DNA from 3 places in the Chryseobacterium sp. P1-3 genome. Region 1 is predicted to be linked to each of the others. Evidence: riboswitches for the same ligand, from Rfam matches in the RefSeq annotation. Region 1 holds a riboswitch; each other region holds the start of a gene.
The links. Region 1 has a riboswitch for thiamine pyrophosphate ahead of thiM (hydroxyethylthiazole kinase). Riboswitches for the same ligand answer to the same signal wherever they lie in the genome.
Positions count from the first base shown of each region.

Region 2: it holds a riboswitch for thiamine pyrophosphate, as region 1 does, so the genes downstream of both, thiS (sulfur carrier protein ThiS) here and thiM (hydroxyethylthiazole kinase) in region 1, are expected to answer to the same signal.
Region 3: it holds a riboswitch for thiamine pyrophosphate, as region 1 does, so the genes downstream of both, HX13_RS02455 (TonB-dependent receptor) here and thiM (hydroxyethylthiazole kinase) in region 1, are expected to answer to the same signal.

Region 1 covers NZ_JPEQ01000019.1:64,942-67,216, forward strand. Annotated here, with positions in the region: gene HX13_RS20120 (carbon starvation protein A) at 1-796, shown strand, start outside; TPP riboswitch at 847-939, shown strand; gene thiM (hydroxyethylthiazole kinase) at 1,000-1,797, shown strand; gene thiE (thiamine phosphate synthase) at 1,794-2,275, shown strand, end outside.
Region 2 covers NZ_JPEQ01000003.1:103,764-106,038, forward strand. Annotated here, with positions in the region: gene thiC (phosphomethylpyrimidine synthase ThiC) at 1-800, opposite strand, end outside; gene thiS (sulfur carrier protein ThiS) at 826-1,032, opposite strand; TPP riboswitch at 1,090-1,185, opposite strand; partial or broken gene HX13_RS02520 (RluA family pseudouridine synthase) at 1,508-2,186, opposite strand; gene HX13_RS02525 (hypothetical protein) at 2,196-2,275, opposite strand, start outside.
Region 3 covers NZ_JPEQ01000003.1:88,673-90,947, forward strand. Annotated here, with positions in the region: gene HX13_RS02455 (TonB-dependent receptor) at 1-1,145, opposite strand, end outside; TPP riboswitch at 1,246-1,337, opposite strand; gene HX13_RS02460 (WG repeat-containing protein) at 1,445-2,215, opposite strand.

The DNA.
Region 1 (2,275 bases):
CCTTATGGCTTTAATAGCTGCCTGTACATTAATGCCGGGTGATTATTTTGCTATTAATACTCCTAAAGAATCCTATGATGCTTTCCTTGCTGCTCATCCTGCTCTTCACGGAGTAGATATTGATTATTACTCGCAAAAAATAGGCATTGATCTGCATGGGAGAACCGGAGGTGCCGTTTCCCTGGCTGTGGGTATGGCTCATATCTTTAACAAGATTCCTTATATGGATCAGTTAACAGCCTATTGGTATAATTTTGCCATCATGTTTGAGGCGGTATTCATCCTTACTGCGATAGATGCAGGAACAAGAGTAGGACGATTTTTTTTACAGGAAATGCTGGGATCTGTTATTCCTAAATTCAATGATAAAAACTGGATTCCGGGAATTATCATCAGCAGTCTTCTTTTCACTTTTGCCTGGGGATATCTGGTGTATACAGGAAATGTAAGCAGTATCTGGCCGTTATTCGGAATCAGTAATCAGCTGCTGGCCGCGTGTGGACTAATCGTTTGCACTACGATGCTCATCAGGATGAACAGGGGTAGATATGCTTTGTGTGCTGCTATTCCGGGAGTCTTCATGGCTGGGATCACATTTTGGGCTGGTTACATCCAGGTAACGACCATTTACATTCCGAAGGAACAATATTTATTGGCAGCTCTTGCCGTTACCGCAATGGTTTTGATGTTGATTGTCTTTATCGGTGCTTTCAGAAAGTGGTATGAGCTTTTAAAAATCAGGACTACGGAAACCGATTTTTATGGTGAACAGGTAAAAGAGCTTGTGGAAAGATAATAAGGTCTTCTTTAAATTCCTTTTACCATTGTTATAATTTTTATACATTTGTTTTGCTTTAGGGGTATTCTGAAAAGAATTGAGAGAGTCCCTTCGAACCTGATACGGCTTACACCGACGTAGGGAAAAGCAAATCTACATTCCTTGTAAATGTACTTTTGTTCCGGATTTTTCCTAAAGCTATTTTTTTTTAAATGATAACAATGGAAAAAACTCTCTGGCAACAAGTCCAGCTTGTAAAACAAAAGTCACCGCTCGTTCACAACATTACCAATTTTGTAGTGATGAACAATACCGCCAATGCTCTTTTGGCTGTGGGAGCTTCCCCGGTTATGGCCCATGCCCGATCTGAAATCAGGGAAATGGCCCATATTGCCCATTCGGTAGTTATTAATATCGGAACTCTTGATGAATACTGGGCTGAATCTATGCTTATCGCTGCCGAAGCAGCTCATACAATGCAAAAACCCTGGGTTCTGGATCCCGTAGGTGCCGGTGCCACTTCGTTCCGTGATCAAACCTTACAACGGCTTTTGCAATATCGCCCTGCTGTTATCAGAGGGAATGCTTCTGAAATTATTGCCCTGGCTAACATCAATACCACAGTAACCAAAGGTGTGGACAGTACTGCTCAAAGCAACGAAGCTATTGATGCCGGTCAAATATTAGCCGGCCGGTACAACACAATTGTCTGTATATCCGGTGAAACAGATATTATCCTTAATTCAAAAGATCAGTTCTTTATTAGAAACGGACATCCGCTAATGACTAAAGTAACAGGGCTAGGCTGCTCTGCTACTGCATTAATAGGCGCTTTTACAGGTGTTGCAGAAGATAAAACCCTTGCTGTGGCATCTGCTATGAGTCTATTGGGGATTGCCGGGGAACTGGCTGCAAAAGAGAGCCCGGGACCGGGAAGTCTGCAAATGCTTCTGATTGATAAACTATACAATATAACAGAAGAAGAGTTTACTGCGCATTTAAAAATAGAGCAAAAATGAGTACTGCTTTTTTTCCTTATCAATTATACCTGGTCATTTCACAAGCCGACTGTATGGGGAAGAATTTTCTGACCGTTGCTGAACAGGCAATTCTCGGAGGTGTAGATCTCATCCAACTGCGGGAAAAAAATGATAACACGGAACTATTCCTCCGAAAAGCTCAGCAACTTATTGAAATTACCCATAAATATAATATCCCATTGATAATTAATGATTGTGTTGAAGTTGCAGAAAAGGTAAATGCAGCCGGCATTCATGTTGGTAATAATGATACTCCTCCTACCCAGCTGAGACAACGACCTCATCTTCAGGATAAAATGATTGGTTATTCTGTTGAATATCTGGCCCAGCTTAAAAACGAACAGGCTGCTGTATCTGATTACCTGGGAATCAGTCCTGTTTTCAAGACCAGAACTAAAACGGATACGGTCACAGAATGGGGCCTTGAAGGAATTACCAAAATCAGGCAACTTACAGA
Region 2 (2,275 bases), on a different contig from region 1:
CTGATGATCCATTCTCTCGTTTCATGGATATTTCTACCTGTAGAAAGGTCCATTATGGTATCTGCTCCCCAACGGCAGGCCCACACTGCTTTTTCTACTTCTTCTTCAATACTGGATGAAACAGCACTGTTCCCGATATTGGCATTGATTTTCACCAAAAAATTCCGTCCGATAATCATCGGCTCACTTTCGGGGTGATTGATATTATTGGGGATAATCGCCCGACCTGCAGCAATTTCGTCTCTCACAAACTCCGGTGTAATTTTATTTTTGGGAGTATGAGCACCGAAGCTGTTTCCCGGATGTTGGAAAGCCATCTGTTCAGAAACTGTTTCAAGCTGTTCTATACGCTGGTTTTCCCTGATCGCCACATATTCCATTTCTGGAGTGATGATTCCCTGCTTTGCATAATACAATTGGGTAATTTCTTTTCCCTCTTTGGCCACTTTAGGTTTATGATCGTAAGAAAAGCGAAGTTCATCAAGTCGGGAATCTGCCAAACGCGCTTTCCCGTATTCTGAAGTAATTCCATCCAGGATGTCTACGTCATTCCTGTCCAGAATCCATTGTTCTCTTATTCTCGGAAGTCCCTTCTGAATATCAATATTTGCATTTTCATCCGTATAGGGACCTGATGTATCGTATACCGTTACGGGAGCATTATGCTCCAGAGTACCATTGGAAAGCTTAGTCGGGCTAAGTTGTATTTCACGCATTGCTACATTGATAGGGTATATTTTTCCTTCAACATAAATCTTTTTTGAGTTCGGAAATGGTGAACATGTAATAGAGTGAGCCATGATTTTGGGTATTTAAATATGAAAACTAACCGCCCTGAGTGGCAGTGATAATTAAAACTGAATCTTTGTCTTTGAGAAATGTTTCTGGCCAGGCGGCCAGTGGAATAATACGATTGTTGAGCGCTACAGCAATCCCTTTTTTCTTTCCAGGTAATTCCATAGCCAGTAATGCTTCCAGATTTTCGGGAAGTACATCAAATGTTTTTCGGGTGTGGTTGATGATAAGTTCCATTCCTAATAATTTTAAATACACTTTAGGAATGGCTATGATTGTACAATAGAATGTACAGCAAAGTCATCTACTTTTCCCTACGCTGGTATGATCCAGATCAGGTTCAAAGGGTAAAGTCTCAGTCTGTAAACACAGACACCCCTAAAGTATGGGACGAAGTTAGTTATTTTTTGAGAATGGACAAAATTTTTTGTAGTGATGGAAGCGGGATGATGGAAGCAGAAAGTTTAAAATGGTGAAAACATTTTTATTATAGATTCAAGATGGCTTCGGATTAGGGGAATTAGTATAAACACTGGAAGAAAAGGAGTTAGAAAATCCTTTCTGTTTAACTACTAATGACTAATGATACAATTATTTTTTTAATTTAAAAAAGATAAAAATTGTCCTTTGCGGCCTTTATTATTTCAAGCTCCCCGCTTCCAGCTTCACGCCATGATTAAGCCCAATATTTATCCCGAACAGACTTTCTTTTTTATTCTTCACATGCTCTCCATACAGGATCATTTTGTGGTACAGGAGCTACGATTTCAATTTTTTCTTTAGTAACGGGATGAATAAATTCCAGTTTTCTTGCATGAAGATTGATTCCTCCATCCGGATTGGAACGTGGTGATCCATATTTTAAGTCTCCTTTAATCGGAACCCCTGTTTTAGATAACTGAGCACGAATCTGGTGATGTCTTCCGGTTTCAAGGTCAACTTCCAAAAGCAGGTAATTATCCAGGGCTTTGATTACATGGTATGTCAGAATTGCTTCTTTTGCCCCTTCTGTAGCTTTGGGAAAAACAATCGCTTTATTATTCTTTTCGTTTTTCTTTAAGTAATGAACCAACCTTTGACTTTGCGGAATCATTTCTTTTGCTACCACAGCCCAATACGTCTTTTTAATCTCACGGTTTTTCACCATCTGGGTCAGCCGGGAAAGCGCTTTGGATGTTTTAGCATAAATCACCAGACCCGAAGTAGGACGGTCTATACGATGAACCAGGCCGAGAAAAACATTTCCCGGCTTAGCATCTCTTATTTTTATATAATTTTTTTACAGTTTCTAATAGCGATTCATCGCCGGTTTTATCACCTTGTACAAGCTGACCGACTTTTTTGTTGACTACCAGAAGATGGTTGTCTTCATAGACAATTTGTTCCTTCATTTTATCCGTTTATCTTCTTCTGTTCGTTAATGAAAGGATAATCCCGGCAAGAAGCCCGATGGTTTTCAGGCTGGATAATCCTGAACTTT
Region 3 (2,275 bases), on a different contig from region 1:
AAATGCCTTCCATAGTATTGATTGGCAACCACACCAAAATTAAGGTCAACGGATTCAAGTTTACCATAAAGAGTGGAAACAATTCCGTAAAAATCGTTATTCAGCCATTTTTTCCTGATAAAATCAGATGATTTGGTCATCTGCCCATTGACATTTATATCGGGTAAATTATACCTGGCAAAGGGATCATCCTGTTTATAATTTTCGTAATATCCTTTCCCTTTGGTGTAATGCAGAGTAGTTTCCAGGCTCCATTTATCGTTGAAACCTTGTTCCCAAAGCAACTGATAATGGTTTTGCCTGTAATTATCCGTTTCATTATTGTAAAATCCTATAATATTCTTCCAGTCTGCATCATAAATTGCTCCTGAATAATTAAACTTCGGATCTGTCTCCCATGTTTTCCGGTCAATTCCATTCCAGGCCTGATAAGTCTTTTCCTTACCTCCAAAAGCCATAAACCGGATTTTCGTTCTCTTTTCTTCAAATAAGGCAGTGAAATTATAAGAGTTCAGTCTTGAGGAGGCCCTGTCAATATATCCGTCCGATTGAATATGGGTATACCGTCCCATTACTGAAAGCCTGTTTTTCCAGAACTTACCGCTTCCCATCTCAGCAGAGTATTTGTAGGTATTGAAAGACCCATAGCTGTCATCAGTTTTGAAATACATTTTCTCTTCGGGCTCTTTAGAAATCACATTGATACTTGCTCCAAAAGCAGAAACTCCGTTGTTGGAAGTCCCTACCCCTCGCTGAATCACAATTTGTGATGCCGAGCTGGTAAGGTCCGGAACATTGACAAAAAATGTTCCCTGGCTCTCAGAATCATTGTAGGGAACACCATTCATCATTACATTGATGCCCCTTCCGGCTACTCCACGAATTCTGAATCCTGTATATCCCACCCCATTTCCAGCGTCTGAAGTAGAAATAACTGATGTCTGATTTTTTAATAAAACAGGAAGATCCTGCCCAAGATTTCTACTGTCTAAATCTTTCTGAACATTGATGACTTCTTTAGCCACCGGAAGCCTTTTGGTAAAATTGACCGCTTCAATTTCCCTGATGCTTAACGAATCTTTATTTTGAGCCTGGATAAAAGCTACAGAACCTACACTAAGTCCTAAAAAAAATAAACCTTTCATTCTATAAATTTTAAAATTTAATGAATAAAAGGGGTGATTATGAATATAATTGATACATGATGAATGATAATTGATGCACTGATCTTTTATCGCGATCTATCAGTTATTTTTAAATATGTCCCTAAACAGCATTACCCGTTCCAGGTTCATTGGGTATAATCTCAGCCTGTTAAAGCACCCCTTTATTTCAGCCGCAAAATTACAAAAAATAAGTGAGATATCGGGGCTGAATTCGGTCGCCAATAAGACAAAAACCTGATATTAAAATATGAGTTATTGATCAGAACTCATATTTACCATTAATAGGTTTTATTGTTCGCGTCAATATAGTAGTAGTTTGTTCCGTCTTTTGTGACTTCAAACATTTTACCTAATTTCCAGCTGAAATTTCTTTTAATATTGGAATATTCAAAAGGAATGATAATCTTGTTATTCACATCAATCACTCCGAATTTATCATTGTTGGAAGCTACAATCATGGGATCTGTGACATCGTCTCCCTCCATAATGTATAAGTACTGATATTGAGGATAGATCTGATATTGCCTGTAATCTGCAGCATTCACAAATTTTGATTTTTCGATAATCCCGTAAAAACCATTCAAAATATAAGCCTGGAACGGTTGCTGTTTGTATTCTTCAAACTTGCATTTCCCTAAATCAGAGTCTTTGAACTGATATACTCTTTTTCCGGCATGATCAATCCGGTATGAAATCATATCTTTTTCCACCGTTGCATATTCTTTCGTCCCGAATTTTCTTATTTTTTCATTCGGAGAATTCAGGAGATTACAATCTTCATAAAAAAATACGGCAATATGATATTCCGGTTGAATAATGAATTTTCCTCTTTGATTCACATACCCGAATTTCCCATCTTTTTTCTTTGGAATCAGCACCGGAAGATCTTTGTTGATTATTACCAGATCAGGGTTTGCCTTAGGAGCCACGGTCCCTTTTTTCACTGTAGTTTTGGTTGTATTTTTAACCGTTATTTTTTTCACAGATCTGGTCTGTGAGAAAACGAAAACCGGAATAAAAACGCATAAAACTTTCAGGATATTTTTCATATTCATCATTTGCCTGCAAAATTACGGCCAAAAATAGAAATTATCAAATACATATTTATA